DNA from 2 places in the Stenotrophomonas sp. LM091 genome. Region 2 is predicted to be linked to the other one. Evidence: predicted binding sites of a transcription regulator. Region 2 holds the regulator's gene; the other holds the start of a gene.

Region 1 (15,960 bases), 1.1 Mb from region 2:
CGTGCGCGGGCCGGGTCGGCTGGACTGGGGCGACTTCCATGCGGCGCTCGGCACCGCCTACACCGTCTGGTGGGGAGGCCTGTCGGGCGCGGGCGGGGTGGTCGTTGACGGCGGTGGCAACGTGGTCGACGGGATCGATGATCCGGGCATGACGCTCGGCGGGGAGAACCGCAATGCCGGGCAACTGCGCATCACCGGCGGGGCGACCGTAGCCATCAACGACCTGTATCAATCCGACATCGTGGTGGACGCCGACTCCTATCTTTACGCCTGGGATGTGATCACCAACGGGACGATCACCAACAACGGCGTCATGCAGATCAACTCCAACGCGAACCCGCGGATCGCCACGCAGTACAACGGCGATCTGTACAACAACGGCATCCTGTTCAACCGCGACCACGCCAACAGCACCCTCAACGGCAACTTCATCCAGAGCGCGACGGGTGAGTTCTGGATGTTGCTGGGCACCGATCCGCTCCACATCGGCGGCCGGGCGACGCTGGATGGCGGACTGTTCGTCTATGGGTTGGCGGAGGGCTACGTCGCACGGCGGGAGCATGAGGTGCTGGTGGCCGACGGGGGCGTCAACGGGCAGTTTTCCTCGCTGGGCTTCAATGCGGCCACGTTGCCACTGCTGCAGGCGACCGTGCACTACGACCCCAACCGCGTGTATCTGGACGTGGAGCCTACGTCGGTCACCACTGCTGCAGCGGCCCGCACGTCCGATGTCGGCACACTGGCCTCGGCCGCACGTGTGGAAGCGGCGTTCCAGGCGCTCGATGCGCGCCTGCAGCCGTCGGCACCCTCGACCGCGATCGTGCTGGATCCCGACCTGACCGCAGCGGCGGGGGCCATCCAACAAACGCCCACCGACCAGGCGTTGAGCCAGACGCTGGACAGCCTGTCCGGCAAGGCGCACGGGCTGGCCGCTGCGATGACGTTCGATGCGATCGACATGAACCGTCGCGGTCTGTCGGCGCGTCTGGATGCAGCGATGGCCACGCCCCGTCTGCGCGGCGCATGGCACAGCGCGCTGGGCGAGGCGGGGCAGGGCAGCTTCGCCGGCACGGGGGCGCAGACCCAAGGCTGGATGATGGGTCAGGATCTGGCCCTGGGCAGCAGCGGCATGATGGGCGTCGCCTTCGGCGAGACGCGCAGCAACAGCAGTCGTGACTGGGGCGGTGACCGTGGCCGCGATCGTCAGTCGCAGGCGCAGGTATATGCCGGCTGGAATGTCGGCAACGGCTATGCCATCGGCCAGGTCGGGGTCGGTCAGTTCACCCGCAACATCGACCGGCAACTGCTGCTGGGCGCTGGGCAGTACGGCGTCAACGCGCGTTACGGCGGCCACTTCAGCACCGCCAGCATGGAGTCCGGCTACCGCTTCGGCTCGGCGGGGGCGGGGCTGACGCCCTACCTGGGCGCGGAATATGCCCGCGTGGACAGCGACAGCTTCAGCGAGGACGGCGGCTTTGGCTTCGGCCTGCGCGCCGAAGGCAACGTTGCCAGCCGCAGCCAGGCGCTGGCCGGCCTGCGGGCGGAGACGCGCTGGGGCAGCTGGTCGCTGCGCGGTTACGCGGAGTGGCAGCAACTGCTGTCCAGCACCGGGCTGGATCCGCAGGCGAGCTTCGTCGGCGTGGAGGCCTGGGCACCGTTGGCAGGCCTGCAGCCGGCCCGCTCGGGCGGCTTGTTCGGGCTCTCGGTGGAGTCGTGGCTGAGCCGCAGCAGTCGCCTGGCGTTCGGCTATGACCAGCGCTTCGGCCCGCGCGGCGATCTGCGCCAGGTGCAGCTGCGCTACTCGGCCGGGTTCTGACGGCCGGTCTCACTGCGAGGTGTATGAAAAAAGAGGGCGCGATCGATGATCGCGCCCTCTTCGTTTGTCACGCCGGCTCAGTTGCCGCGCAGCGTGCCCCGCCGCGGCGTGCTGCGCCCCAGCGGCATTTTCAGCTTGCCGATGGAGAGGATGCGCGACTCGGCGATCTGGTCGGCGGCGCGTTGCGGGGCGATGCCCTCGCTCTGCGACAGCGCGAAGATGCGGCCGAGGTTGTGGTAGATGCTGCGGATCAGGCGCATCGCGCGCTCACGGTTGTAGCCGTCGATCTCCAGCGAAACGTTCATCACGCCACCGGCGTTGACCGCGTAATCCGGTGCATAGAGGATGCCGCGGGCATGCAGTTCGTCACCCACTTCCAGGCTGGAGAGCTGGTTGTTGGCCGTGCCGCAGACGATCCTGCACTTCAGGCGCGGCAACGTGTCCGGATTGATCGCGCCTTCCAGCGCGCACGGCGCGAAGATGTCGGCGTTGACGTCGTAGATGTCCTCCGGCTTGACCGCTTCGGCACCGTACTCGGTGACGGCGCGATCCACGCGCGCGCTGTCCAGGTCGCTGACGTACAACTTGGCACCACGGTCGCGCAGCAGCTTCACCAGTTCCATGCCGATGTGCCCCAGGCCCTGCACCGCGATGCTGGCCTTGCCCACTTCCTCATGGCCCAGCTTGTGCTGCATCGCCGCCATCAGCGCCTGCAGCGCGCCATAAGCGGTAAACGGGGCCGGGTCGCCGGAGCCGCCATGTACCTGGTGCACGCCGGTGACGTACTCGCTTTCCAGGTAGATGTTCTCCATGTCGTTGACATCGGTGCCCACGTCCTCGGCGGTGATGTAGCGGCCGCCCAGCGAATCGACATAGCGGCCGAACGCGCGGAACAGCACTTCGCTCTTGTCCCGCTTCGGATCGCCGATGATCACCGCCTTGCCGCCGCCCACGTTGAGCCCGGCCAGGGCGTTCTTGTAGGTCATGGTGCGGCTCAGGCGCAGCGCATCGGCCAGGGCCTCGTCGGTGCTGGCGTAGGGACGCATGCGCACACCGCCCAGGGCCGGGCCCAGGGTGGTGTTGTGGATGGCGATGATCGCCCTCAGACCGGCATCGCGGCTGTGGCAGAACACCACTTGTTCGTGACCGGTGGTTTCGAGGGTTTCAAATAACATGGTGGCTCCGATGGTGCGAACGGTGGCGAACAGCGGCGAACGCGCCAGCAAAAGGTGGGTTGTAAAACAAAAAAAGCGACGTCGTCGGGTCTCGGACGGGTCGCGCGGCGCCATTCTAGTCCATTCCGATGGAGGGTGCTGTCAGGGGATCTCCCGTCGTGCTGTCATTAAAGTTGCTGAAGCGCAGGCCGATGCCGTGGCAACGGTGTGGATGGCCGGTCATCGCAGGAAGGATCACGTGGGCGCAGTCGCAACAGGGCAGGTGCGGGACCCGGTGCATCCGGGGCGATGGGCATGAGCGTCGCGATCTGGGTGGGGGTTGCGGTGCTGGTGCTGCTGGGTGGGGTCGCGCTGCTCCGCCAGCGGCGTGTCGCGCCGGTACCCGCGACGGCGCGCGCAGCCGCCACGCAGGCATGCGGAGCGTTGCCCGCGGGCAGCGTTTCGCCAGGCACCGACCCCGTGGCGGTGCTGCAGGCCGGGCTGCACACGCTGGCGCTGGTGCCCCGCAGTGGCGATGCTGCCGATGCAGCGGCCCCGCACGCGCTTGAGCTGCGCGATGCAGTCACCGCCTCGCTGCTGGCGCGGGACTGGTCGGCCCGCCACCTGCCTCGCCGCCCACAACTGCTGCCGCAGCTGATCCAGACCGTCAACGACAGCGACGCCTCGGCGCGCGCGATGGCCGGGATCATCAGCCAGGACCCGGTGCTGACCGGCAACCTGCTGCGCATCGCCAACAGCCCGGTCTACCGGGTACAGACACGCCCGGTGGAAACGCTGCAGCGGGCCGTCACGCTGGTAGGGACCGATGGCATCCGCCAGATCATCAGCGCGGTGCTGGTGCAGCCGGTGATGCAGCTGCAGTGCGATGCCTTTCCGCAGTTCAGCGCGGTGATCTGGGAGCACGCGCTGCTGGCATCGCGCGCCGCCGCCGATCACGCGCGCACGGTGACCCATGAAGATGGCTTCGCCGCGCAGTGGCTTGGTCTGACCCAGGGCCTGGGGGCGGCGCTGGTGATGCGGCACCTGCTCGATGCCTGCGCCGAGCACGGCGTGGCGGTGCCGCCGCGCGCGCTGGCGGCCGAACTGCTGGACAGCTGGACCCTGCCGGTGGCCAGCCGGATCGCCGCCGCATGGGAGCTGCCCAAGGCCGTGCACGATGCCTTGATCCGCCAGAGCGGCAGTGGGCTGGCGGCCAGCCTGCGCCTGGCGCGCGCGGCGGCCGCGGCCAGCCTGCTGTGCCGCCACGGCCAGATCGGCCAGGCCCAGGCGCTGGCCCTGCTGGAACAGCTGGACGACACGCCGCCGCACGCGCTGCAGTGGATCTGGCGGCGGGTCCACGGCCGGGCGGTGGAGACCGTGGACTGTGACGAGGCCGAGTACGACGTGGCCCGGGCGGGCTGAGCTAGAGCTGCGATTCCAGGGGCAGCCAGCTGATCGCACGCGCGCTGGCACGCAGCCAGAAACCAGCGTCCGGTTCGCGGTACAGCCAGTGCGGCGGCTGTGCATCGCGTTCCAGCCAGCGCACGTCGCCCTCCGGGCCCAAGGCCACCCAGTAACTCTGGCTCGGGCTGGCCAGGCGCAGATACTCCTGGCGCAGTTGCGCGGCAAGCACCGGATCGTTGAACAACACGCCCATCTCGGTGTTGAGGTACGCCGAGCGCGGATCCAGGTTGAACGAGCCGACGAAGCCACGCTGGTCATCGATCATGAACGCCTTGGTGTGCAGGCTGGCCCCGCTGCTGCCGAACAGGCCACCGCCATCCACGTTGCCGCGTGATTTGAGCTCGTACAGCTGCACGCCACTGCGCAGCAGCGGCGCACGGTAGTGCATGTAGCCGCTGTGCACGGCGGCCACGTCGTTGGCCGCCAGTGAGTTGGTGATCACCCCGACCTGGGCACCGCGCGCGACCATTGCGCCCAGCCCTTCGGTTCCGTCCTCGCCCGGGACGAAGTAGGGCGAGATCAACAGCGCCTTGTGCCGCGTGCTTTCCAGTTCCTCCACCAGCCGCGTCACCAGCCAGCCGGCCTGGTCGTCGCGGCGGTGCTTCATCGGCGGGTCCGAGGCGATTTCCACCTCGCCGCTCCAGTGCAGGTCCAGTGCATCGCGGTAGTACGAGCGCTGCGCCTGCGAGCGCGCGACCCTCTCCAGGTAGGGCTTGGCACTGTCCAGCCGCGCTTCGTGCTCGCTTTCGCGGATCAGCAGGCGCAGCTGCGGCTCGGTGTAGAACGCCAGCGCGCGGATCGGCACGGCGGTATCACTGTTCCAGTAATCGTCGAAAATCGTGTTGGCCTGCTTCACCGCTTCGCCGGCCACCAGCAGGTCCAGGTCGCGGAAGTTCACGTCCTGCCGCGCGCTGAAGTATTCCTCGCCGATGTTGCGGCCACCGACGATCGCCACGCGCCCGTCGGCGATCCACGACTTGTTGTGCATGCGGTGGTTGACGCTGAAAACGCGCTGGACCATCTCGACCAGCCGCCACAGCCCGCTGCGGTTGCGGAACGGGTTGTACAGGCGGATCTCGATGTTGGGGTGCGCATCGAGCGCCATCATCAGCGCGTCCTTGTCCTGGGCATTCATGTCATCGAGCAGGATGCGCACCCGCACGCCGCGCTCGGCGGCGCGGTACAGCTCGTTGGCCATCAGGTGGCCGATCAGGTCGTCCTGCCAGATGTAGTACTGCAGGTCCAGGCTGCGCCCGGCGTGCTGGGTGATCACCGAGCGCGCGGCGTAGGCATCGAGCCCATCGGAGAGGAAGGCCACGCCGGTCTGGCCGGGATGCTCGGCCTGCAGGCGGACCAGCTCGCGATCGATCGCGGTCTGGTCGGCCTGCGTGGGCAGCACCGTGGAGCGCTCGCCGAGCGCCTGCGGGGTGAGGTGATCGGCCAGCAGCAGGCCACTGAGCACCAGCAGCACCAGCAAGGCCACGATGATCCCCAGCCAGCGCAGCAGCCGGCGCCAGAACGGTCGTTTCTCGGTCATGCCCCGATCGTAAGCGGCAGGGGCGTGCAGGGCGAGTGCCGGGACGGTCTAGAAACGCTCGTCCGGCGCCAGGTAACGCCACTGGCCCGGGACCAGCTTGCCCATCGCCACGCGGCCAATGCGCAGGCGGCGGATGCTGACGACCTCCAGCCCGACCTGGCGGCACATGTCGCGCAGCTGGCCCGGATGCACCGGCTTGATCGCAAAGCGCAGGCGCGTTTCGTTCTGCCAGCTCACCTTGCACGGCGGCAGCGGCCAGTTGCGGAAGCTCAGGCCATGCGCGAGCCGCTTCATGCCGTAAGGCGCCAGCTCGCCACTCACTTCCACCAGGTACTCCTGCTCCAGCGTCGCGCCGCGGTCCTTCAGGTGCGAGATCACGCGCCCGTCCTGGCTGACCACGACCAGGCCGCTTTCGTCATCGGACAGCGGCATCACCAGCTGCAAGGCGTGGAAATGCCGCTGCAGCAGGGTCACCCCGGTGGCGTCGAGCTCACTGCGGCTTTCCGGTGTCACCAGCGCACACAGTTCGTCCGAACGCATGCCGGCCGGCTTGTGCAGCAGCATGCTCACGGTCTCGGTGCGGGTTGCCTCGGCGTTCTCGCGCAGCACGATCACTTCGTCGGTGACCAGGGTCTGCGGCTGTTCCACCACCTGGCCGTTGACGGTCACCCAGCCGCCCTCGATATAGCGCTGGGCGTCGCCACGGGAGCAGCCGATCAGGCTGGTCAGGCGTTTGTCGAGTCGGATCGGGTCGGTCATCGGGCAGGCAACATAAAACGGGAAGCGGGCGGGGAGTGTACTGGCTGGGGCCCGGTGCTGCGCGATGATGGCCGCTGCGGCTCAGGCCGGCGTGCGTTCCAGGTGGGTCAGGTACAGGCGCAGATCGAACTCCAGCTGGTGGTAATCCGCTTCCATGTGGGTACACAGCTGGTAGAACGCCTTGTTGTGGTCCGATTCCTTCAGGTGGGCCAGTTCGTGCACGACGATCATCTTCAGGAACGGGGCCGGCGCCTCGCGGAACACCGTGGCGATGCGGATCTCCCGGCTGGCCTTGAGCTTGCTGCCCTGTACCCGTGAGACGGTAGTGTGGGTGCCCAGGGCATGCTTGAGCACCTGCAGCCTGCTGTCGTAGATCACCTTGGACAACGGCGCGGACTGGCGCAGATAGCGCTCTTTCAGGCCCTGGGTGTAGTCGTAGAGCTGGCGGTCGTTGCGCACGGTGTGCAGCTGCGCATAGCGGCGCTCCAGCCACGGCCCCAGCCGGTCGCCCGCGATCAGCTCGCGCACCTGCTGCTGCAGGGCGTCGGGATAGCCGGCAAGGTACTTCAGGGCGGTCATGCGGGCGGTTGGGGCGGGGCGGGCAGACCAGTATGATGGCCCCCGGAATCCCGCAACAACAGATGCTAGGTGTATGGCGAAGGCAAATCCCCTGCAGGAGCAGCTGCTCAAGGCTGGGCTGGTCAAGAAATCCCAGGTCTCCCAGGCCGCCCGTGAACAGGTGAAAGCCCGCCACGGCAAGGCCCCGGTCGCGCCCAGCGAAAGCCAGCGCGAGGCCGAGCGCCTGCGTGCGGAGAAAGCCGAGCGTGATCGCGCGCTGGAAGCCGAGCGCAAGGCCAGGGCGCACGCGCAGGAGCTGCAGGCCCAGGTCCGCCAGATCATCGAGGCGCACAAGGTCAAGCGCGAGGGCGAGAGTGAATACCGCTTCAACGACGGCACCGTGATCCGCACCCTGCTGGTCAACAACGTGCTGCGCCGGCAACTGGCCTCGGGCAGCCTGGTGATCGCCCGCCACGGCGAGGGCTTCGAGCTGCTGCCCCGCGCCGCGGCCGAGAAGGTCCGCGAGCGCGATGCGAGCGTGATCTTGCTCGACAACAGCCAGCCCGCCGGCAGCGAGCCGAGCACCGGCAACGCCGAGGATGATGCGTACTACGCCCAGTTCCAGGTGCCCGACGACCTGGTCTGGTAAGCGCTGCCTGAAGCGTTCACCCGGCGCCGTGCGCGTTCAGCCCCACGTCGGCTGGCCGCGTCGGGCCGGGTCTATGCTGGTGTCCTGACACCGGCATGGGAGATACATCATGGCGACAGGTTGGGCAGGCGACGGCGCCGTCCAGGATCAGATCGACGCCACTGTCGATGACGCCATCCAGCGGGCCCGCGCACAGCTGCGCGACGGCCCCGGGCTGACCCACTGCGAACACTGCGAGACGCCCATTCCCGAGGCGCGGCGCAAGGCCGTGCCCGGTGTGCGCCTGTGCGTGCGCTGCCAGGAAGAAGAAGACGCCGCCCAGCACGAAGGCACCGGCTACAACCGCCGCGGCAGCAAGGACAGCCAGCTTCGGTAGATACCGACCAACGGTCGGTATCTACAACCGGCGTGGCACGCGCCCTCAACCGTCCCCCTGGATCCCGCCCGGTGCCTGCGACGGATCCCGCCAGCGGCGCACGGTGCGCTGGAAGAACATGTTGTTGGGCATCTGCAGCACCGTCCCTTCGTGCCCGCTGCCGGTTTCCTGCAGCGTGGTGTAGATCAGGTTGATGTCGATCACCCGGCCCTTGAGCCCGGGCTTCTCACCGTTCTCCAGCAGCTCGATGTAATCGTGCAGGCGGAACGGGCGCGTGGTGAAGATCAGCAGCGTGCAGAAAATGTTGGACAACACGCTCCAGGCGGCGAAGAACGCCACCGCGCCCACCGCAGCGAAGCCGGTGAATGCCGTCCACAGTACCGTCGCCGAAACGCCCACGATGTTGAGCACGATCAGCAGTACGGTGAAATACACCACGAAGGTGAACACCCGGCGCGCGCCCATGATCATTTCCGGCGGCAGTGTGTAGTGGTCGCCGACCCGGCGGATCAGGCGCCGGGCGACCAGCCGCAGCAGCCAAGCCACCAGCAGCGTCACCAGGATCTGCAGGGCAGGGACCCCGTAGTGCAGCCATTCGTGGGTCCAGGCGGGCAGATGGTCTTTCATGGGGGCGGAATTCCTTTGCAGCGATAGTGCCGATCCCACCATGGTAATGCCGATGCGCGTCACCGCATCGTGGTATCGGCATACTGCAGCGGCCTGCCGTACACATCCAATGCAGCAATCATCGCCGAGGCGCACAGCGGCGCGTTCTGCGCGTATTGCACACACACATCGGGTGCTGCGGGCGCCAACGACAGCTGTATCTGCAGCGGGCTCCACGGCAGCGTGCAGCTGGTGGCCAGTGAGAGCAGCACGGCCAGGCAACTGGAAGACATGGGGATACTCCTTGGCGAGCGCCGGTAGTGACATCGGATTGGATGCCGCTGCCACCGGAAAGGTTTAAAGGCCGCGCAGAAAAAGAAATCCAGCGGCGGCTTAAACCTTTTCCGTGCGCCCCGCATCCAACGGATATGCTCGACACCACCATGTCCCCTTCCAGCGCCCCGACCGAGGCCGACGCCGCCGATGACCACGCCCTGGTGCGTGCCGCGGCGGCCGGTGACGTCACCGCGTACGAGCGCATCTACCGGCGGCATTCGCCGCGCGTGTACGCCGTACTGTGGCGGCTGTGCGGCGGCCACGCGGCCCGTGCCGAGGATGCGCTGCAGGAGGCCTTCCTGCAGGCATGGCGCGCCCTGCCGGGGTTCCGCTTCGAAAGCAGCCTGGGCACCTGGCTGCACCGCCTGGGCGTGAACGCGGCACTGATGGAACTGCGCGCCAACGCCACCGGCGATGCGCGCGATGCCGGCGAGGAGGGCTGGGAGTCGCTGGCGACGCTGCCGGCCCAGGACCGCTGCGCCGGTACCTCCATGGACCTGGAGCGCGCGCTGGAAACACTGCCGCCCCGTGCCCGGGCAGTGCTGGTCCTGCACGACATAGAAGGCTGGAAACACCAGGAAATCGCCGACCAGCTGCAGATGGCGGTCGGCAGTTCTAAAGCACAGTTGCACCGTGCGCGTGGCCTGCTGCGCGCGCGCCTAGGAGAAACCGCATGAGCCCCCATGATTCCGATGACAACGCACTGAGCGCACGGCTGCGCGCCCTGCCGGCCGAGCGTCTCCCGCCGGCACGGGTGTGGCAGGGCATTGCCGCACAGTTGCCGGCGCAGACCTTGGCCCCGACCCCGGCGGCTGCCGTGGCAACGCTGTCGACACGCCGCCGGCGGGAGCGCTGGCCGCTGCGCATCGGGCTCGGCCTGGCCGCCGCGCTGGCGCTGCTGATGGTGGTGCCGACGCCGGTCCCGCATACGCCGGCGCCCTCGTTGCTGCAGCGCCAGGCCGACGCCATGGCCGGTGAATACCAGCAGGCCATCGCCGCCTTGCCCAGCGACGGTGTCACCGAGGAGTGGCGCCCGGCCCTGCACGAACTCGATGCCAGTGCGGTCAACATCCGCGCCGCCATCGCTGAAAACCCCCGCTCGGGCTATCTGCTCGGGCAACTGCAGCGCACCTACGCGCTGCGCCTGCAACTCACCCAGCAGGCGGTGTTTTCCGCCGGCCTGCCCACCTGAAGGAGATCCCCATGCGTAGTCCTCTGTCCCTGATCGCGGCCCTGGCGCTGTGCCTGCCGCTGGTCGCCCAGGCCGCCACCAGCGTCAATGAGCGCCATCCACTGGGCGCCGGCGGGCGCGTGGAAATCAGCAACATCGCCGGCAAGGTCACCGTGCGTGGCTGGGATCGCAACGACGTGGCACTGACCGGTTCGATGGCCGACGGGCTCACCCTCAAGCAGGACAGGAGCAGCAACCGCGTGCGCTGGGAAGTGGAGTATCCGCGCGGCCGCAGCAACGGTGGGGCCACGCTGGAGCTGCGCGTTCCGCGCGCGGTGGAAGTGCAGCTGGGCACCGTCAGCGCCGACATCGACGTGGCCGACATCGACGTGCGTCGCCTGCAGGCCAACAGTGTCAGCGGCAGCATCATCGCGGCCGGGCGCAGCGGAGAAACCACCTTGAACACGGTCAGTGGCGGCATCCGCTCGCAGGTGCAGACCCCGCGGCTGGACGCGCGCACGGTCAGTGGCCAGTTGCTGGCGGGCGGCGGTGCCTCGGGCGAGGTGGCGGCCGAATCGGTCTCCGGCCGGGTCAACGTCACTGCCGGGCGGATCCAGCGGCTGGCGGTGGAAACCGTCTCGGGCAGCCTGGACGTGAGCGCGACCGGCATGGCGCCGGGCGGCAAGGTGACGATGCAGACGGTCAGCGGATCGGTCGCGCTGAAGCTGCCGGTCAATGTCTCGGCGCAGCTGAACGTCAAGACGTTCAGTGGGGGTATCCAGTCCGATGCCGGGCAGGTGGAGAAGCCGCGCTATGGCCCGGGCAGCAGCCTGGATGCACGTCTGGGCTCGGGCGATGGGGATATTTCGATCAACTCCCATTCCGGGAGCGTGCGGGTCAGCCTGGGCCGCTGAGTGCGGCCACCGCACCGGCCGATGCCGGTGCGGTCGGCAGCAACGTCAGCCGGCTTTTTTCAGCGCCAGGGTATTGCCCAGCACTTCGATCTTGCCGCCACCTTTACGGAAGGCAGCCAGATCCGCAGCGATGCTCTGGCTGCTGACGGCGGAGTTGGACCCTTGCTTGCGGTCGACGCGAACGGTGTTGCTTGCCTTGGGGGAGGTCTTTGGCGTACGAGCCATGGATGCTCCTGCTATGGATGAAGCGTGGAAGAAAACGTCGACAGATCCTGCTGTTGTCGACGGTAGTCCTGCCGCACGAGGCGGCAATCATCGCCGCCCATGTCGAACTGGCGGCAGATCGCGGGTCGCTGCGAGTAGATCGTGCAGCGCAGGTGATACGGGTCGATCGCGGCGCACCAGCCTTCTTCGTTGCGTGCCATCACCGTGCCGCCACGCGCATCGGTGTCCAGCAGGTAGCCGGGCACGTTGTCGTCAGGCATGACGGTGACGGTGAGCCGACAACACACCGCATCGCAACGACGGCAGTCGATGGGGTCGGGCTCGGACGATGTAAGGAGTGCAGCCAGGCGTTCGCCCAATCTGAAGATCTCTTGGCGGCTCGGGGTGCAGCAGGCTGTGAACGAGCCGGATCACAGCGATGAGCGATCCCGGCACCGCGGACGAATCCGGACGGTGGCAGCATCGAAGAGGACGGTGGCCTGGGAGGCCCGGAAGATGGTGCTTGTTGCGTCAAGCGCATTGCGCTTTGAAGCCGAAAGATGATAGCGCTTCCGGCGTAACGTTTTGTTAATAAGGCCGTTCACGCCTCTTCAGGCCTTGTGCGACAAGGCCTGGTGCAAAAACAGGGTCAGTTGGCGGCGGCCAGCGCCAGCCCGTGGACCACACCGAAGGACGGATTGCCGCGGACCAGGGTCGAGCCCGGGAAGGCATTGGCGACGGCCTGCTGCAGGTAGCCGGCACGCGACATGCCCCCGGTCAGGAACACCGCTGCCGGGTCGTGGCCGATATCGCTGCGGACCTGCTCGAGCAGGGCGGTCAGTTCGCCCAGATAGCCGCCGGCGGCGGTTTCCAGACGCGAGGCATCGATCTGCACCTGCAGGCCGCGTTCGATGAACCCAAGCGCGCTGTCGTGACTGGAAACACCGCTCAGGGCGATCTTGCAGCGTTCGACCTCGCGGTACAGGCGCGCGGTGTTGCCGGTGTCCTGCAGGGCAGTCAGGCGCGGGCCGAACGGCGCATCCACATCGCGGTAGGTGTGCTGGCGGAAATCGCGCTGGCGGGTCATGTCCTGCACCATCGCCGCTTCCACGTAGTGATGCGCGGGCACGCGGGTGATGCCGCGGCCGAACAGCGGCATGTAGCCGCCCAGGCTCAGCGCCAGGTCGATATCGGTACCGCCGCGGGCGATACCCCAGGCACGGTGGATGGTCGGGGCCTGGCCACCGCCCACCCGGGCATGGGCGATATCGGTGGTACCGCCGCCGATGTCCACCACCACCGCGTCGTGTTCCTGCGGGCTTTCGGCGTGGTAATGCATGGCCGCGGCCGCGGGCTCTTCGAGGAAATCGATGCTGTCAAAGCCGGCGGCGATCGCCGCGCCGTGCAGGATCTCCAGCGCCTGGGCGTTGCCGGCCTCGCCGATGGAACTGCGGAACTGGACCGGACGGCCCAGCGTGGCGGTGCGGATCGGCGTGTCCAGCTGGCGCGAGGCGGTCAGGCGGATGTGCTCGAGGATGTGCGTGGCGATGCCGGCGATGGTCTGGCGCGCGCGCGGGTGCAGGTTGTAGCCGAGCATCGATTTCGGGCTCTGCACCAGGTTGCCTTCGTTCTCTTCGAAGTAGGCCTCCAGCGCGTCATCGCCGTAGACGGCGTTCTGCAGCAGGGTGGTGGAGCTGAGCGGGGCCCGCATCTGCTCTTCCATCCACTGCCGGCGCACCACGCGCAGGGCCTCCCGGCGCAGTGCATCAGGCGCGCGTTCCTGGCCGGCGGCGCGGGCATCGCGCGCGGCGGCGTCGACCAGCCGGGCCAGATCGTGCTCCAGCGCCGGGGTCAGTTCGAAGTCGTTCGGGTCGCGCATCACCTCGGGGAAATACACCGTGGTGCGGAACTGTTCGGCCTGGCCGAACTGGATCGGCACCACCTTGCCGTCGATCACCACGGCGGCGGCGGAGTTGCTGGTGCCAAAGTCGATGCCGAGTTTCATGCGGTGGGCCGGGCCGGTGGTCAGGGGGCGCGCACTTTGCGGCAACGGGACCGCCGACGCAAGGGCAGGCGGTAACGGGCGGTTACACTAGTGGCCGTTTCGTTACCGAAGAGCTGTCGATGTCCGCCATTCCCGCCTGCCCGCAGTGCACCCTGGAAAACACCTATGCCGATGGCGCGCTGTTCATCTGCGCGGACTGCGGCCACGAGTGGGCGGCCGGTGACGGCGGCGGCGAGGCCCTGGTGGTACGCGACAGCAACGGCAACGTGCTGGCCGCCGGTGACACGGTCACCGTGATCAAGGATCTGAAGGTCAAGGGCTCCTCGATCCCGCTCAAGCAGGGCACGGTGATCCGCAACATCCGCCTGGTCGAGGACGACGCCGAGCACATCGAGGGCAACTCGGAAAAGATCAAGGGCCTGGTCCTGAAGACCTGCTTCCTCAAGAAGGCCTGAGCCGGCTCAGTTGGCATTTGTGCCGCGCTGGCGCCAACGCTGCAGGCTGTCCAGCTTGGCCTGGTAGCGGGACCTGAGCGCATCGCCGCTCTCCCCGGCCAGGTCCCGCGCGCGCTGCATTTCGATCGAGGCCCGGCGTGCATCGCCGGCCAGGAAATAGCTCCGGGCCAGCGCGAAGTGGAACGGATGCGCCGTCTCGTACAGATGGACCGCCCGGCGGTAGAAACGCACGGCTGCTGCATAGTCCCGGCGCTGCTCGGCCTGGGCGCCGAACATGTACTGGGCGAACGGATCGCTGCGCTGCACACGCGCCAGCCGGCTCGCCAGCAGCCCAGCCTGGCGGGTGTCGCCCATGCGGCGGTACAGGGCGCTGGCGTTGCTCAGGCTGGCGCCATGCCGCGGCTGCAGGCGCAGCGCGGTTTCATAGTCCCTGCGGGCCTGGTCCAGGTTGCCGATGCGTGCATCGAGGACGCCGAGGTTGTTCCAGGCCGCCACGAAGTCCGGTGCCATGCCGAGGGCTGCGCTGAAGTAGGCGCGGGCCGTATCGATATCGCCGGCGGTCATGTGGTCCGCGCCGCGGTTGTTGTAGAAATGGGCCAGCGTGCGCTGCCGGTTGATGCGCTGCGGGCCGAGGTGGTCGTAGAGCACGTTGTGGTCCAGATCGACGGTGCCGTTGCGCCCGTCCAGCACGATGCCCGCGTTGACGTGGCCCACGCTGTAGATCACCCCGGAAGCCTGGTACCAGCTCACCACCTGCGCCACTTCCTGGACATGCGCGTCGATGCCGGCCAGGTTGGCCAGGGTGACGAACAGCAGCGTAAAGGACAGGCAGTTGGCACGCCGCGTCTGCCAGGTTTCGGTGATCGTGTAGGTCGCCTCCGGGTCGTAGGCCAGGTGCAGCCCCTGTGCGTCGAAGATCATCTCCACCAGCCGCTGCAGGCGGCGCTCGCGCGAGTAGCCGGGATCGATGACCCGTTCGTGCAGCAGCGCCAGCAGCGGCGCGGGCACCTCCAGGATCTGCGCGGGCGTGGGTGGGGCGGCCGCGCTTGGCCCGGCGGTGGTCACAACGGGCGCGGGGTCGGCTGCCCAGGCCGGTGCGGCGGCCAGGGCCATGCACATCATCAGCAGGAATCTGCACGCGGTCATCGCCGTCACCTCGCAGGGCGCTGGGGTCCGTCGGGTCCAGTCTAGGCGCGTTGTTGGCCCCCGGCATGCCGTTCATCGGCTGTCCGCGCCATCCACAGAGGATGTGGACCAGCGGTCGACAAACGTGTGGATAACCGCGCGCACCGCCTGCACGGCAACGGTTCTGGGAAGGTGGTCAAAAAACCACCGCCCGGCTTGCCAGCGTCGCGGCGACGGCCAATCATGGTGCATGCGCTTCGAACCGATCCCCCTGCCTGCCGGGCAGCGTGCCCAGCTGGAAACCGCCTACGCCCTGCCGCCGCGGGCGTACCACAACTGGTCGCACGTGCAGGCCGTCCTGCAGCACTGCAACACCGTCGCCGAGGCCGGCCCGGGCTGGACCCGGCCGCGCGAGGTGCAGTTGGCCGCGCTGTACCACGACGCCATCTACGAGGCGGGACGGGGCGACAACGAAGCCCGTTCGGCGGCGCTGGCGCGCGAGGCGATCGCGCGCTGGTTGCCGGCGGCCGGGATCGATGCGGGCCGGGTGGTCGAGCTGATCGAACTGACCGCCCGCCACAGCAAGCTCGCGCCCGGCGATGTCGACCCCGAAGCGGCGCTGTTCCTGGATTGCGACATGGCCATTCTCGGGGCGCCGGCGGCAGTGTTCGACGCCTACGACCGCGGTATCGCCGAGGAATACGCCGGACACGTGCCGGGCTTTGTGTTCCGGCTCAACCGGCGGCGCTTTCTCAAGCAGGTGCTGGGGCAGCCGCGGATCTTCCTGAGCGACTTCTTCCACCAGCGGCTGGATGCGGCCGCGCGCGACAA
Region 2 (15,960 bases):
CGGGGCTGCGCCTGCATCCCCAGGCGTTGTTCGGGCACTTCGGCGAATTGATGCTGCGCTTGCTGGTGGCCATGTGGCCGCTGCTCGTGATCTGTCTGCTGGCCTGCTTCCTCTCGCCAGTGGCGATGGGCGGGCTGCGCTGGTCGAACAAATCGCTGATGCCCGATTTCAAGCGGCTCAGCCCGATGGCCGGCATGAAGCGCCTGTATGGCCCGGAAGCGATTGCCGAGTTCACCAAGTCCCTGCTGCGCATCGCCTTTGTCGGCACCGCCGCCGGGCTGGTGGTGTGGCACGGCATCCGCTCGCTGCGTGACCTGCTCAACCAGCCACTGGAGGCCGCGATGATCCACGGCCTGGGCTTCACCCTGAAGCTCATGCTCGCCACCGGCGGCGCAATGATGCTGCTGGCCGCCATCGATGCCCCCTACCAGCGCTGGAACTGGATGCGCAAATTGAAGATGACCCGTGAAGAGCTGCGCCGCGAAATGAAGGAAAGCGAGGGCAGCCCGGAGGTCAAGGGCCGCATCCGCCAGCTGCAGCAGCAGATGTCCAACCGCCGGATGATGGAAGCGGTGCCCACCGCCGATGTCGTGGTGGTCAATCCCACCCATTACGCGGTCGCCCTGAAATATGAAGGCGGAAAGATGGGGGCGCCCACCGTGGTGGCCCTGGGCGTGGATGAAACCGCCCTGCGCATCCGTGAGGTGGCCGATGGCAACAAGGTCGCCATCGTCTCCGCCCCGCCTTTGGCACGCGCCTTGTATCGGGAAGGTCAACTTGGAAAGGAAATTCCCGTGAGACTGTATTCGGCCGTGGCCCAGGTGCTCTCCTATGTCTACCAGCTGCGCGGCTGGCAGACCGGCCCGATGCCGGCAGCGCCCAGCATCGACATCGATGAATTCGGCAAGGGGGGCCGCCCATGAGCGCGCAGCCGGCCGGCATGAACGCGCGCCGCGCGCTGGACATGATCCGCCACGGGCTGGGTGCCCCGCTGATCGTGCTGGCCCTGCTGGCGATGGTGGTGGTGCCGTTGGCGCCGCCCGTGCTGGACGCGCTGTTCACCTTCAACATCGCCATCTCGCTGATGGTGCTGCTGGCGGTGGTCTATGTGAAGCGCCCGCTGGACTTCACCATCTTCCCGATCGTGCTGCTGATCACCACCATGCTGCGGCTGGCGCTGAACGTGGCCTCCACCCGCGTGATCCTGCTGCACGGCCAGAACGGCCACGAGGCCGCCGGCAAGGTGATCGCCTCGTTCGGCGAGTTCGTCATCGGCGGCAACTACGCGGTCGGCATCGTGGTGTTCGCGATTCTGACCATCATCAACTTCGTGGTGATCACCAAGGGCGCCGGCCGCGTGTCCGAAGTGACCGCACGCTTCATCCTCGATGCCATGCCCGGCAAGCAGATGGCGATCGACGCCGATCTCAACGCCGGTTTGCTGACGCGTGAAGAGGCCAAGGCCCGCCGCGAGGAGGTCCGCGAGGAAGCCGACTTCTACGGCGCAATGGACGGTGCCAGCAAGTTCATCCGCGGCGATGCGATCGCCGGCATCCTGATCCTGTTCATCAACCTGGTCGGCGGCCTGGCGGTCGGCGTGCTGCAGCATGGCATGCCCTTCGGCGATGCCGCCGCGACCTACACCCTGCTCTCCATCGGTGACGGCCTGGTGGCCCAGCTGCCGGCCCTGCTGGTGTCCTCGGCGGTGGCCATGCTGGTCACCCGCGCCTCGCGCTCTCAGGACATGGCCCAGGCCATGATGGGCCAGGTATTCGGCCAGTACCGCGCACTGACCATCGCCGCGGCGATCCTTGCAGTCGTCGGCCTGGTCCCGGGCATGCCCAACGTCGCCTTCTTGACGCTGGCCGCCATCCTGGGCTTCATCGCCTGGAAGGCGTGGAAGAAGAGCACCGCCCAGGCCGCGGCGGCTGATTCCCCGGCCGCCAATCGCCCCGATACCCTCGGCCTGCCCGGTGCAGCGCCCTCGCCCACCGCCGAGCTGACCTGGGACGAACTGCGCCCGGTCGACCCGCTCGGCCTGGAAGTCGGCTACCGGCTGATCCCGCTGGTGGACAAGAACCAGGGCGGCGAGCTGATGGCCCGGATCAAGGGCGTGCGCCGCAAGCTCACCCACGACATCGGCTTCCTGATTCCCTCGGTGCATATCCGCGACAACCTGGAACTGCCGGCGACCGCGTACCGCCTGCTGATCCACGGGGTGCCGGTGGCCACCGCGGAGATCCATCCCGACCGCGAACTCGCGCTGGACCCGGGCAGTGCGCTGGGCACGCTGGAAGGCATTGCCGGCAAGGATCCCGCCTTCGGCCTGGATGCCACCTGGATCCAGCCGCACCAGCGCGCCAATGCCGAATCGATGGGCTACACCGTGGTCGACCCGGCCACCGTGGTCGCCACCCATCTGTCGCACCTGATCCGCGAGCACGCCCCGGAGCTGCTCGGCCACGAGGAAGTGCAGCAGCTGCTGGCCAACCTGGCCAAGAGCGCCCCCAAGCTCGTCGAAGACCTGACACCCAAGTCGCTGCCGCTGTCGGCCGTGGTGCGGGTATTGCAGAACCTGCTGATCGAGCGCATCCCGATCCGCCAGCTGCGCAAGATCGTCGAATCGCTGGTGGAAAGCGCGCCGACCAGCCAGGACCCGGCCGTGCTCACCGCTGCCGTGCGCAACGCGCTGGGCCGTTTCATCGTGCAGGAGATCGCCGGGATGTCGCCGGAGCTGCCGGTGTTCACCCTCAACCCGCAACTGGAACGGGTCTTGCAGGAGTCCACGCAGGGCAACGGCGCCGCGCTGGAACCCGGACTCGCCGAGCGACTGCATCAAAGCCTGGCCGAATGTGTCGGCAAGCAGGAAGCGAAGAACGAGCCCGCGGTCGTGCTGGTGCCTGGCCCGGTACGTGCGGCGCTGGCACGGCTGGTACGCCACAGCGTCCCCTCGCTGTCCGTACTCGCCTACAGCGAGGTGCCCGAGGACAAACGGTTGAAGCTGGTCGGCACGATCAGTTGAGCCGGACGCCCGACGGTACCGCGACAGAAAACAGACACCTCATTCGATTTCACCGCAGCAGGAAATAAAGGGACTCCCTGACCGTGCAGACCACCGACAACCAGCGTTTCCCTTCCACGACTCCGCCGCCCCAGTCCCGGTACCACAGCATGAAAATCAAACGCTTCGTCGCCTCCGATATGCGCTCGGCCATGAACCTGGTGCGCAAGGAACACGGACCGGACGCAGTGATCCTGTCCAACCGCCGGATCGAGGAAGGTGTCGAAATCGTGGCGGCGGCCAACTATGACGAAAGCGCCGTGCAGCGTGCGCTGGAAGCGGCCCGCAAGGACGTGGCCCCACCGCCGGTGCCGCGCCCGCGCAGCGCCGCCGATGCCGTGATCGCCGCCGTGACCCGCCGCAGGGCCCCGGTCGCCGCGCCCGAGCCGGTGGCCGCGACCACCTCGGCCGTCGCCGCGCTGGCCCGCGCCGCCGTCGGCGCCACCGGTCGCACCCTGGATACCGCCAACGAGATCGTGCCGCCGCCGGGCAGCAGTGGCTTCGCCGCCACCCTGGCCCGTGCCAGCGTCGGCCCGGCCGTCAACGAACCGTCGCTGCCGGAGCAGATCTTCGCGCCGTTCAATGTCGAGCAGGCCGCGGCCGCGTCGCCAGCGCTGCTGCAGCCTGAGCCGCTTGTCGCCGAGCCCACCGTGGCGGCCGTGAACCCGCCGATCAACCGCGCGCGCTTCGTCATCGACCCGCCGATGGACGACGAACCGCACTTCCAGATGCACGTGCCGGCCGCCGCCGTGGCGATGCCGCCGCTGCCGGTCAGCGTCACCGTGCCGCCGGCCCTGCCTGCTGCCGAGAGCGTCGTGGCAGCGCCGGACACGGTCGCCCAGGCGCGTGCCGAAAACCCGGCGCCCGCCGTTGTCGCCGAACCGGCGCAGGCCCAGCCGCAGCCGGCCGCCGAACTGGTGGTGGTGCAGCGTGATGACGAAGAGATCCGCCAGCTGCGTCACGAAGTGGCCGGCATGCGCCAGGTCATCGAGCGCGAGATGAACCGCTTCACCGACGAGCGCCTGCGCGGCTCGCCGGTCCGCGCCGCCGCGCTGGACCTGATGGACGAGTACGGCTTCGATGCCGGCATCAGCCGCGACGTGGCCATGCAGATTCCGCTGGACACCGAAGCCCACCGCGGCCGCGGGCTGATGCTCGGCCTGCTCTCCAAAAAGCTGCCGATCGCCCCGGTCGACCCGCTCGACGCCGGCGGCGTGATCGCCCTGGTCGGCCCCACCGGCGCCGGCAAGACCACCACCATCGCCAAGCTGGCCTCGCGCTTCGCCGAGGCGCATGCGGCCCGCGATGTCGCCCTGGTCACCACCGATACCGGCCGCATCGGCGCCCGCGAGCAGCTGTACGGCTTCGGCCGGCAGCTTGGCATCGCGGTCCATGAGGCCAGCAGCGGCAGCGATCTGAACCAACTGCTGGAGCGCCTGAAGGACTACAAGCTGGTCCTGATCGACACCGCGGGCCTGGGCCCGCGTGACCGCGCCCTGGCCGCCCAGCTGCAGTGGCTGCGCGCGGCCCAGCAGATCCGCACCCTGCTGGTGCTGCCGGCCAACACCAGCTTCGGCGACATGGACGAGGTGGTCCGCCGCTTCAGCGCCGCCAACCCGCAGGGCGTGGTGCTGAGCAAGCTGGACGAGACCGGCCGCTTCGGCAGCGCCCTGTCGGTGGCCGTGGACCACCGCCTGCCGATCACCTGGGTCACCGATGGCCAGGACGTTCCTGAAGACCTGCACCGTGCCAGTGCGGCCAATCTTGTACTTCGCCTTGAAGATTTGCGCCGCGCGGCCGATATGCCCTGCAACCCGGAGTTGAACCATGCCGTCGCGTGAGTACGCCAAGCTGACCAAGACCTTCCCGTTGTCGGCTACCCGAAGCCAGCCGCTGGGCCCGGTCCGCACCATCGCCGTCACCGGCGGCAAGGGCGGCGTGGGCAAAACGAACGTTTCGGCCAATCTGGCCGTGGCGCTGGCAGACATGGGCAAACGCACGCTGCTGCTGGACGCCGACCTCGGCCTGGCCAACATCGACGTGATCCTGGGCCTGCAGCCGAAGGTGACCCTGGCCGACCTGGTCGCCGGGCGCTGCACGCTGGAAGAAGTGATCATGGAAGGCCCCGGTGGCGTGCTGGTGGTCCCGGCTGCCTCCGGCCGCCGCCACATGGCCGAACTGCAGCCGGCCGAACACGTCGGCCTGGTCAATGTGTTCTCCGAGCTCGAGCGCGAGCTGGACATCATGATCGTGGACACCGCCGCCGGCATCACCGATGGCGTGCTCACCTTCTGCCAGGCCGCGCAGGACACCGTGGTGGTGGTCTGCGACGAGCCGGCCTCGATCACCGATGCCTACGCCCTGATCAAGGTGCTCTCGCGCGAGCGCGGCGTGGACCGGATCCAGGTGGTGGCCAACATGGTCCGCGACCCGAACGAAGGCCGCGTGCTGTACGAGAAGCTATCCCGCGTGTGCGAGAAGTTCCTCGCCGATGTCTCGCTGAACTACCTGGGCTGCGTGCCGCAGGATGACTGGCTGCGCCTGTCGGTGCAGCGCCAGCAGCCGGTGGTGAAGGCCTACCCGTCGAGCCCGGCCGCCCTGGCGCTGACCGAGATCGCGCGCCGCACCGCCCGCTGGCAGGCCCCGACCGAGCCGCGTGGCGGGGTCGAGTTCTTCCTGGAACGCATCCTCAAGCAACGCGGGGTGACGGTATGAAGGGCGCAGCACAATACAAAGAGGTCCAGCGGACCGCGGCCAACGAGTGCATTGCCCAGCACTCGGACCTCGTCCGGCGGATCGCCCACCATCTTGCCGCGCGCCTGCCGGCGAGCGTGGAAGTGGACGACCTGATCCAGGCCGGCATGATGGGCCTGATCGAGGCCTCGCGCAGCTACGACGCCGACCAGGGCGCCTCGTTCGAGACCTACGCCTCGATCCGTATCCGCGGCTCGATGATCGACGAGATCCGCCGGGGCGACTGGGTGCCGCGCTCGGTCCACCGCCGTGCCCGGGATGCCGCCGCCACCATCCGTCGCCTCGAGCAGAGCACCGGCCGCGCCGCCAGCGCCACCGAAGTGGCGGCCGCGATGGACATGCCGCTGCCGGATTACCTGCGGCTGATGGAAGACGCCTCGCGCGGCCAGGTGCTGAGCCTGGAATCGCGGATCGAAGACCAGGGCGAGCTGGACACCGTCGCCCAGGGCGGCCCGACCCCGCAGCAGGTGCTGGAACGCGGCGAGTTCGGGCGCGAGCTGGGCAACGCGATCGGCCTGCTGCCCGAGCGCGAACAGCTGGTCCTGTCGCTGTACTACGAGCAGGAACTGAACCTGAAAGAGATCGGCGCCGTACTGGGTGTGAGCGAATCGCGCGTGTGCCAGATCCATGGCCAGGCCGTGCTGCGCCTGCGGGGCCGGCTGAAGATCTTCGAGGCGGCAGACGCCGGCCTCGAGAACCATTGAAATCGAGGAAAGTGCTTTGAACAAGAACATGCGTATCCTGATCGTCGACGACTTCTCGACCATGCGTCGTATCGTCAAGAACCTGCTGGGCGATCTGGGCTTCACCAATACGGCCGAAGCCGAGGACGGGCATGCCGCGCTGGCGATGTTGCAGAGCCAGCCGTTCGATTTCGTGGTCACCGACTGGAACATGCCGGTGATGACCGGCATCGACCTGCTCAAGGCCGTGCGTGCCGATGCCAAGCTCAAGACCCTGCCGGTGCTGATGGTGACCGCCGAAGCCAAGCGCGAGCAGATCATCGAAGCGGCCCAGGCCGGCGTGAACGGCTACATCATCAAGCCCTTCACCGCACAGACCCTGGAAGAGAAGCTCGGCAAGATCTTCGAACGCCTGGCGGCGAGCGCCTGATGGAGACCCTGAGCGACAAATCCGCGCTGGTGCAGCGCCTGCAGGATGCCCTGGCCGCCCTGGAAAGTGGCGACGAAGCCGGCTGGCGCCGGGAAATCGACGCCCTCGCCGCGCTGCGCACGCAGCCGATGATGGCCGGCCTGAACCGCCTGGCCCGCGAACTCGGCCAGGCCCTGGGCGAGCTGCCCAGCCTGCCCAGCGAAGCCGGCGAACTGGATGACGCCTGCGCGCGCCTGGACCACGTGGTGGCGATGACCGAACAGGCCACCCACCGCACGCTGGACCTGGCCGAGGAATGTCGCTCGCTCACCGAACAGCTGCGCGCCAACGGGTTGACGCCCGACCAGGGCCAACAGCTCGACCGCATCCGTCACAATCTCACCGAAATCGCGCTGACGCAGAGCTACCAGGACCTCACCGGCCAGATCATCCGCCGCGTGGTGGGGATCGTGCGCCGCGTGCATGAAGGTTTCGGTGCGCTCGGCCTGCCGCCGCAGGAAGACGAGAAGAAGCGCGACAACAACGGCCTGGCCGGTCCGGCCGTGAACGGCCTGGATCGCCATGCGGTGTCACAGAACGACGCCGACGACCTGCTCTCGGACCTGGGACTGTAACGACCATGAGTGCTGTTCCAGACGATATCGCTGCCGACTTCATCCTCGAGGCCCAGGAAATCCTGGACCGCCTCGGCGAACAGCTGGTGTCGCTGGAGCAGGCGCCCCAGGACGCCGACCAGCTCAATGCCGTGTTCCGCGGCTTCCACACGCTCAAGGGCGGTGCCGGCTTCCTCGGCATCCAGGCGATGGTCGAGCTGTGCCACGCGGCCGAGGAAACCCTCGGCATGGCGCGTTCGGGCCAGGCCACGCTGCAGGCGCACCACTTCGATGCGGCCCAGCAGTCGCTGGACTACCTGCAGTCGATGCTGGATTCGGTCTCGGCCGGAACCGAGCCGGGCTATGCCCCGCCGGAACTGATCGCCCAGTTCGACGTCAACGGTCCGGCCACCCCGACGCCCGCGGCTGCCGCCAGCGCCGCCAGCGCCGGCAGCGGCGGTGGCGAGCTGATCACCGATGATGAGTTCGAAGCACTGCTCGACCAGCTGCATGGCGGCGCCGCGCCGACCGCCGTGGCCGTGTCGAAGAAGGACGACGGCCTGATTGGCGAGGACGAGTTCGAAGCCCTGCTTGACCAGCTGCATGGCGGCGCCGTTCCCGGTGCCAAGGCCATTGGCGCTGCGCCCGTGCCTGCCGCGGCCCCGCGCGCCGTGGCCGCCCCGGCGGCGCCGAACGCCAAGCCGGCCCCGGCCAAACCGGTCGCCGAAGCCGAACACACCGTGCGCGTGGATACCAAGCGCCTGGATGCGATCGTCAACCTGATCGGCGAGCTGGTGCTCTCGCGCAACCGCCTCAAGACCCTGCGTGCGCGCCTGCACGATGAAGAACTGGACCGCGCGGTGTCCACGCTGGACATCGCCACCGCGCGCCTGCAGTCGGCGGTCATGCGTACCCGCATGCAGCCGGTCGGCAAGGTGTTCTCGCGCTTCCCCAAGGTGGCCCGCGATGTCGCACGCTCGCTGAAGAAGGAAGTCGAGCTGGAGCTGATCGGCGCCGAAACCGAGCTGGACCGCAACCTGGTCGAAGCACTGGCCGATCCGCTGGTGCATCTGGTCCGCAACGCGATCGACCACGGCGTGGAAATGCCGGAGCTGCGTGAAGCCCAGGGCAAGCCGCGCAGCGGCCATGTGCGCCTGTCGGCCCAGCAGGAAGGCGACTACGTCAGCATCGAGGTGCAGGACGATGGTGCCGGCATCGATCCCGAACGCCTGCGCCAGAAGGCGCGTGAGAAAGGCTTGATCGATCCGGAAGCGGCCGCTCGCCTGAGCAGCGAAGAATGCCTGCACCTGGTGTTCCTGCCCGGCTTTTCGACCAAACAGCAGGTCACCGACATCTCCGGCCGCGGCGTGGGCATGGACGTGGTCCAGTCGCGCATCCGCGAGCTGAGCGGCCAGATCCAGATCCAGTCCGAGCTGGGCCGTGGCAGCCGCTTCATGATCCGCGTGCCGCTCACCCTGGCGATCCTGCCGACCCTGCTGGTGCAGGCCGGCGAAGACGTCTACGCCCTGCCCCTGGCCCGCGTGATGGAGGTGCTGCATGCGCCCAACAGCTCGCTGGGCTGGTTCGATGGTCGCGCCGTGCTGGACCGCAAGTCGCACACGCTGGCCCTGGTCGATCTGCGCCACTGGCTGGATGTGGAGCCGATGCCCTCCTCGCTGCTGACCATCGTGGTGCTGCAGGCCGGCGAAGCCCGCTTCGGCCTGGTGGTCGACCAGGTGCGGGGCCGCGAGGAAGTGGTGATCAAACCCCTGCCCAAGGCGCTGCGTGGCCTGCGCGGCTATGCCGGTGCCACCCTGATCGGCGATGGCCGGATGGCGCTGATCCTGGACGTGGATGGACTGCGCACCCACCACGATTGACCGCGTGAAAGTGTGACCGCCGCATCACTGGATTCCTTCGGCGTCTCAAGTCCCATTCATACAAGCCGATAACGGACCCATGGACAGACTCAGCCTCATTGGACTATTCCTCGCGTTGGCCTCGCTGGTCGGCGGCAGCATCCTCAAGGGAGCCGGTCTGGCGTCGCTGTGGTCGCCGGCCGCCTTCGTGATCGTCATCGTCGGCACGATCGCCGCGATCCTGCTGCACACCTCGCCGGCAGTCTTCAAGCATGCGTTCAAGATCGTGCGCTGGGTGATCCGGCCGCCGAGCAGTGACCGTCGCCAGTTGATCCAGCAGATCGTGGAATGGAGCAACATCGCCCGCCGCCAGGGCCTGCTCGGCCTGGAAGCGCAGGTGGATGCGCAGGACGATCCGTTCCTGCGCAAAGGCCTGCAACTGCTGGTGGACGGCGTGGAGCCGGAGACCATCCGGCACATGATGGAAATTGAACTGAGCAGCCAGGAAAGCCAGGACCTGGCCGCCTCCAAGGTGTTCGAGGGCATGGGCATCTACGCCCCGACCCTGGGCATCATCGGCGCCGTGCTCGGCCTGATCGCGGTGATGAAGAACCTGGCCGACCCGAGCAAGCTCGGGCATGGCATCGCCGCGGCGTTCACCGCCACCATCTACGGCATCGCCTCGGCCAACCTGCTGTTCCTGCCGGTCTCGGCCAAGCTCAAGAGCGTGATCCATCACAACAGCCGCGACCGCGAGATGATCATCGAAGGGCTGATCTCCATCGCCCAGGGCGAGAACCCGCGTAACATCGAAACCAACCTGTCCGGGTTCCTGCACTGACATGGCCCGCCGCAGGCACCACGAAGAGCACGCCAACCATGAGGCCTGGGCGATCCCCTATGCCGACCTCATGACGCTGCTGCTCGCCTTCTTCGTGGTGATGTACGCCATCTCCTCGCTCAACGAAGGCAAGTACCGGATCATGGCCGATGCGCTGACCACCGCCTTCGGTGGCGCGCCGCGCACGATCAACCCGGTGCAGGTCGGCAACCAGCAGGTCCAGGGCGGTGGCTGGGACAGCCCGTCGGTGATCAAGGCCGGAAACCGGATCGGCCCCTCCGCACCAGCACCGAGCAACGACCCGACCCTGCTGCCGGCGATGGCCTCGCAGATGCGCATGCCGGTCTCGATACGCAACCAGGAACAGCTGCAGCGTGCCGAGCGCCAGCTCAACGGCATCGCCGACAAGCTCACCGCCACCCTGGCACCGCTGATCGAACGCGGCATGATCACCGTGCGCCGCACCGAGCTGTGGATCGAGGTGGAGATCAACAGCGACATCCTGTTCCCGACCGGCTCGGCCACGCTGGATGTTCACGCGCGCGACACCCTCTCCAAGCTGGCCGAAGTGCTGCGTGACGCGCCCAACGGCGTACGCGTGGAAGGCCATACCGACAACATCCCGATCGCCACCTCGCTGTTCCCCTCCAACTGGGAGCTCTCGGCCGGACGCGCGGCCAGCGTGGTGCACCTGTTCGCCGACCAGGGCCTGCAGCCGGCACGCCTGGCGATGGTCGGCTACGGCCAGTTCCGCCCGCGCGAAGACAATGCCAGCGCCGAAGGCCGCAACCGCAACCGGCGGGTGATGGTGATCATCCTGGCCGACACGGCGCAGAGCATCGACCCGATCACCGACCGCCTCAGCGCCGACGCCGACGCCACTGATGCCGCCAAGGCGCCCAGCGCCGGCAACCCCGTTACCCCCGTTACCCCCATCGCACCGGTGCAGTTGCCACCGGTGCCGGCCGGCAGCCGCGTTGGCGCCGCCGTTCCGCCCGCAATGAAGGAGTGAACCGCATGCGTATCTGGGCTGTTGCCAATCAGAAAGGCGGCGTGGGCAAGACCACCACGACGCTCGCACTCGGCCGCGGCCTGGCCACGCAGGGCCACCGCGTGCTGTTGATCGATCTGGATCCGCATTCCTCGCTGACCCGCGCCTTCGGCGTGCCGTTGGATCCGCCGCCGCAGGGTGTGCTGGAGCTGTTCGCCACGCCGCCGGCCGAGCTGCCCACCCTCGCCCGCCACAGCGACATCCCGGGCCTGGACTATGTCTGCGCACAGGCGGCACTGGCCACGCTGGAACGGCGCAGCGCCAACCAGCCGGGCCTCGGCCTGGCCCTGCAGAACGCGCTCGGCCGTCACCAGGGCCAGCACGACTACATCCTGCTGGACTGCGCGCCCACGTTGGGCCTGTTGATGATCAACGCACTGGCCGCGGCCGACCGCCTGATCATCCCGACCCAGGCCGAGCCACTCGCCCTGCATGGCCTGGATGGCATGGTCCGCACCGGCGAGATGGTCGAGCGCTCGCGCCGCCGCGCGCTGCCGATGTCGATCCTGCCGACCCTGTTCGACCGCCGCACCCGCGCCGGCAACGAGACCGTCAAACTGATGCAGGACAAGCATGGCCATCGCGTCTGGGAAGACGCGATTCCGGTCGATACCCGCATCTGCAATGCCGCCAGCCTGACCGTGCCGCCGCAATCGGAGGATTACCCCGGCCGTGGCCTGGCCGCGTATCGCCGCGCGCTGGAATGGATCCTGGCCGACGATGCACAGCAGATGGAGCGCGCGGCATGAACACCGCCGGCGTGCTCGACGATTACCTGGAGCAGCTGCTTGGCGACGCGATGCCGCCGCCGGCAGCGTCACCGGTGGCCGTCGCGACGGCCGACACCGTCGAAGCGACCGGCGGCCTCGACGCCGCGCCTGCGACTGTCGAAACGGCCAGCGCCGACGCGGCGCCGGCGACCGACGAACAGACCGCCGCTGGTACAGCGCCGGCGGCAGACGACCCGGTTGTCCCGCCAGGCTTCCGTGACCTGCTCGATGAGCTTCGCGACGATCCGCTGCTGAGCGGCGCCATGACGCTGCCCACCGCGGGCGCTGCACTGGACGCCGAGGCAGCTTCGGCTGCCATCAGCGCGCCTGCACCGGGATTCGACGACCTGCTCGACGAACTGCGCAACGATCCGCTGCTCAGCGGCGCGATGCCCGCGCCCGCCGAAGAAGCGCGCCCCAGCTGGAACGACCTGCCGCCCGAGGTTGTCTACGAAACCGATCCCATGCCCGCAGGCGCCAGCACGCCAGCCGAATTGCCCGAGCCTGTCGCGCCACCCGCCGCCGCGCCAGCGGCCCGCGCGCCGATTGCCCGGCAGATGTCCTCGATGCCGCCCATGCCGGCGGCGACCAGCGCCCGTGCCGGCACGCCCTCATTGGCACAGAGCCGGCCCGGCAGCTGGGAAGAGCTGCAGCGCCAGGCACGCGACCCGGCCTCCAGCCCGCGCGAGAACCGCCGTGCCAGCGAGCGCACCTCGCGCTGGCTGCGTCTGCGTTGCGGTGCCCAGGCCTACGCGCTTGAACTGCTCAAGGTCCAGGAAGTGGTCCTGCCCGTGCCGCTGCTGCCCCTGCGCGGCACCTCCCCGGCGATGCTGGGCATCATGAACCTGCGTGGCCAGGTCGTGCCGGTAATGGACCTGGGCCTCCACCTGGGCAGCAGTGCGGCCGGCAATGACGCCAACACCCGCATCGTGGTGCTGGAGGAGAACGGCGAGACCATGGGCCTGCGCGTATCGGCCGTGGAGGATGTCGCCAATCTCACCGATTCCCAGATCGAGCCCCCCGATACCGCCCGCATCTGCCAGATCTCCAACGACCTGTTCCGTGGCGTGGCCCGGTGCGGCGCCCAGCCGATGATCCTGCTGGACGCGACCCAGCTGCTGAACTGACCGGCACCCACGCGATCGCCCACGCCGCCCCTAAAGCTTTGTGGGTTCGGGCCGTTATCTCTCTCGGAACCGTTTGTCCGGAGCAATGATGAGCACTGTGGCCCTGGGTGATGATCTCGGTATCGAGACCAGCACCGAGCTGAAAACACGTTTGGCCCCCCTGGTGGATCAGGCCGGCGATCTGACGCTGGATGCCAGCCAGATCGGCCGTATCCATACCGCCTCGGTGCAGGTGCTGTGCGCATTCGTCGAGGCCCGCCGCAAGGCCGGGCATCCCACCGGATTCCACGGTTGCACCGCAACCTTCCGTGATGCCGCGCGACTGCTCGGCGTCACCCAGGCCCTCGGCCTGGATGCACCCCATGACAACCTGAAATCTGTGGAGAACGCTGCATGAGCGCACGTATCTTGGTGGTGGACGATTCGGCGTCGATGCGCCAGATGGTCTCTTTCGCCCTCACCTCGGCCGGCTTTTCCGTCGAGGAAGCCGAAGACGGCGCGGTCGCCCTCGGGCGTGCCAAGGGCCAACGCTTCAACGCGGTGGTCACCGACGTCAACATGCCGAACATGGATGGCATCTCGCTGATCCGTGAGCTGCGCCAGCTGGCCGAATACAAGTTCACGCCGATGCTGATGCTGACCACCGAATCGGCTGCGGACAAGAAGTCCGAAGGCAAGGCCGCCGGTGCCACCGGTTGGCTGGTCAAGCCGTTCAATCCGGAACAGCTGGTGGCCACCGTCCAGAAAGTCCTGGGCTGATCCCGCTTCACCTTTCCCTCCCCTCGCAACCGGACACCCCGCACCATGAGCATGGATCTGCAACGTTTCCACGCCACCTTCTTCGAAGAAAGCCGCGAGGGGCTGGATGCGATGGAAGCTGGCCTGCTGGCGCTCGAATCGGGACAGCAGGACCCGGAGATCATCAACTCGGTGTTCCGTGCCGCGCACTCGATCAAGGGCGGCGCCGGCACGTTCGGTTTCGATGCGATCGCCGCGCTGACCCACGTGCTGGAAACGCTGCTGGACGAACTGCGTGCCGGCAAGCGCGCGCTGGAGCCGGCCGCAGTGGACGCGATGCTGGCCTCGGTGGACGTGCTGCGCGCCCTGCTGCGTGAAGCCGAGCACGGCCAGGCGGCAGACCCGCAGGCGGTTGCCGAGGTCAAGGCGCGCCTGGAAGCGGTGCTCTCCGGGCAGGCCGCCGCCGTGGCGCCGGTCGCCGCCGCCAAGGTCGATGACACGCCCGAGGCGTGGCAGATCGGCTTCGTGCCGGCACCGTCGCTGTTCATGAGCGGCAACGACCCGCTGCGCATCATCCGCGAGCTTGAACACCTGGGCTCGCTGCAGGTTGCCGCGCGCCTGGACCGCCTGCCCGGCTTCGACCAGCTTGATCCGCTCGAAGCGCACCTGGCCTGGGACCTGGGGCTGGTCGGCAAGGTGCCGCGCAGCAAGATCGAAGATACCTTTGCCTGGGTCGTGGACGACTGCGAACTGGACATCCGTCCGGCCGCGCCGCCGAGCCTGGCCACCAGCGCGCCGGCCGAGGCCAAGCCTGCCGTCGCCCCCGCCATCGCCCCCGCCGCACCGGCCGCAGCAGCACCGGCCACCGCCGCACACGAAGCTGAAACCTCGATCCGCGTCAGCGTGGACAAGGTCGATGCGCTGATCAACCTGGTCGGCGAACTGGTCATCACCCAGGCCATGCTCAAGCAGGTCTCGCACGCACTGGATCCGGCACAGGCCGAGCAGTTGCTGACCGGGCTGGACCTGCTGGAACGCAATACCCGCGATCTGCAGGAAGCGGTCATCGGCGTGCGCATGCTGCCGGTGGATGCGGTGTTCCGCCGTTTCCCGCGCCTGGTCCGCGATCTCTCTTCGCGCCTGGGCAAGCACGTGCGCCTGCGCACCATCGGCGAAGGCACCGAGCTGGACAAGGGCCTGATCGAAAAGATCGCCGACCCGCTGGTGCACCTGGTCCGCAACTCGATCGATCACGGCCTGGAAATGCCGGACGTGCGTCGCGAGGCGGGCAAGGACGAAACCGGCACGATCACGCTGGCCGCCTCGCACCAGGGTGGGCACATCGTGATCGAAGTCAGCGACGACGGCCGCGGCCTGAACCGCGACAAGATCCTGTCCAAGGCGCTCGAGCGTGGCCTGAGCGTGCCGGACAACCCCACCGACGCGCAGGTGTGGGACCTGATCTTCCAGCCGGGCTTCTCCACCGCCGATGCCGTCACGGATCTGTCGGGGCGTGGCGTCGGCATGGACGTGGTCCGCCGCAACATCCAGGCACTGGGCGGTGAGGTGCAGCTGGAAAGCCAGGCCGGCAACGGCACCCGCGTGCTGATCCGCCTGCCGCTGACGCTGGCGATCCTGGATGGCATGACCGTCTCGGTGGCCGGCGAAACCCTGATCCTGCCGTTGGCCTACGTCCTCGAAGCCCTGCAGCCGCAGGCCGACGATGTGCGCACCATGGCGGGCGAAGGCCGCGTGCTGCGCGTCCGCGGCGAGTACCTGCCGATCCTCTCGCTCAGCGAGTACTACGGCTACGGCGGGCGCGCGCTGGACGATCCGCTGGTGGTCGTCGTCGAGGGCGATGGCCAGAAGATCGCGCTGGAAGTGGACGAACTGGTCGGCCAGCAGCAGGTGGTAGTCAAGAACATCGAGAACAACTACCGGCGGATCAGCGGCGTGTCCGGTGCAACAATCCTGGGCGATGGCCGGGTCGCGTTGATCGTGGACATCGGCGGCCTCGTGCGTTCGCTCAAGGTGCCGCAGGCCGCGTAACGCC

Evidence for each region. Region 2 encodes FliA, which starts transcription of late flagellar genes. Its sites were predicted from a motif close to TAAAGTTTNNCNNNCNNNGGCCGATAA; they were not measured.
Region 1: a site for FliA is predicted at 3,160-3,186, ahead of BIZ42_RS04360 (HDOD domain-containing protein). Genes of this name have one in related genera too.

The regions. Positions count from the first base shown of each region.
Region 1 covers NZ_CP017483.1:959,620-975,579, reverse strand. The annotation lists gene BIZ42_RS04370 (autotransporter serine protease) at 1-1,816, shown strand, start outside; gene BIZ42_RS04365 (Glu/Leu/Phe/Val dehydrogenase dimerization domain-containing protein) at 1,894-2,991, opposite strand; gene BIZ42_RS04360 (HDOD domain-containing protein) at 3,280-4,392, shown strand; gene BIZ42_RS04355 (phospholipase D family protein) at 4,394-5,971, opposite strand; gene BIZ42_RS04350 (rRNA pseudouridine synthase) at 6,020-6,730, opposite strand; gene BIZ42_RS04345 (M48 family metallopeptidase) at 6,812-7,309, opposite strand; gene BIZ42_RS04340 (DUF2058 domain-containing protein) at 7,383-7,937, shown strand; gene BIZ42_RS04335 (DksA/TraR family C4-type zinc finger protein) at 8,047-8,313, shown strand; gene BIZ42_RS04330 (mechanosensitive ion channel family protein) at 8,359-8,940, opposite strand; gene BIZ42_RS04325 (hypothetical protein) at 9,000-9,212, opposite strand; gene BIZ42_RS04320 (sigma-70 family RNA polymerase sigma factor) at 9,348-9,932, shown strand; gene BIZ42_RS04315 (hypothetical protein) at 9,929-10,447, shown strand; gene BIZ42_RS04310 (DUF4097 family beta strand repeat-containing protein) at 10,459-11,340, shown strand; gene BIZ42_RS04305 (hypothetical protein) at 11,386-11,565, opposite strand; gene BIZ42_RS04300 (YkgJ family cysteine cluster protein) at 11,577-11,876, opposite strand; gene BIZ42_RS04295 (Hsp70 family protein) at 12,194-13,549, opposite strand; gene BIZ42_RS04290 (zinc ribbon domain-containing protein YjdM) at 13,669-14,004, shown strand; gene BIZ42_RS04285 (tetratricopeptide repeat protein) at 14,011-15,150, opposite strand; gene BIZ42_RS04280 (hypothetical protein) at 15,380-15,960, shown strand, end outside.
Region 2 covers NZ_CP017483.1:4,161,614-4,177,573, reverse strand. The annotation lists gene flhB (flagellar biosynthesis protein FlhB) at 1-923, shown strand, start outside; gene flhA (flagellar biosynthesis protein FlhA) at 941-3,022, shown strand; gene flhF (flagellar biosynthesis protein FlhF) at 3,172-4,902, shown strand; gene BIZ42_RS18555 (MinD/ParA family protein) at 4,889-5,776, shown strand; gene BIZ42_RS18550 (RNA polymerase sigma factor FliA) at 5,773-6,519, shown strand; gene cheY (chemotaxis response regulator CheY) at 6,536-6,928, shown strand; gene BIZ42_RS18540 (protein phosphatase CheZ) at 6,928-7,542, shown strand; gene BIZ42_RS18535 (chemotaxis protein CheA) at 7,548-9,401, shown strand; gene BIZ42_RS18530 (flagellar motor protein) at 9,481-10,221, shown strand; partial or broken gene motD (flagellar motor protein MotD) at 10,223-11,068, shown strand; gene BIZ42_RS18520 (ParA family protein) at 11,239-12,021, shown strand; gene BIZ42_RS18515 (chemotaxis protein CheW) at 12,018-13,169, shown strand; gene BIZ42_RS18510 (STAS domain-containing protein) at 13,258-13,566, shown strand; gene BIZ42_RS18505 (response regulator) at 13,563-13,928, shown strand; gene BIZ42_RS18500 (chemotaxis protein CheA) at 13,974-15,956, shown strand.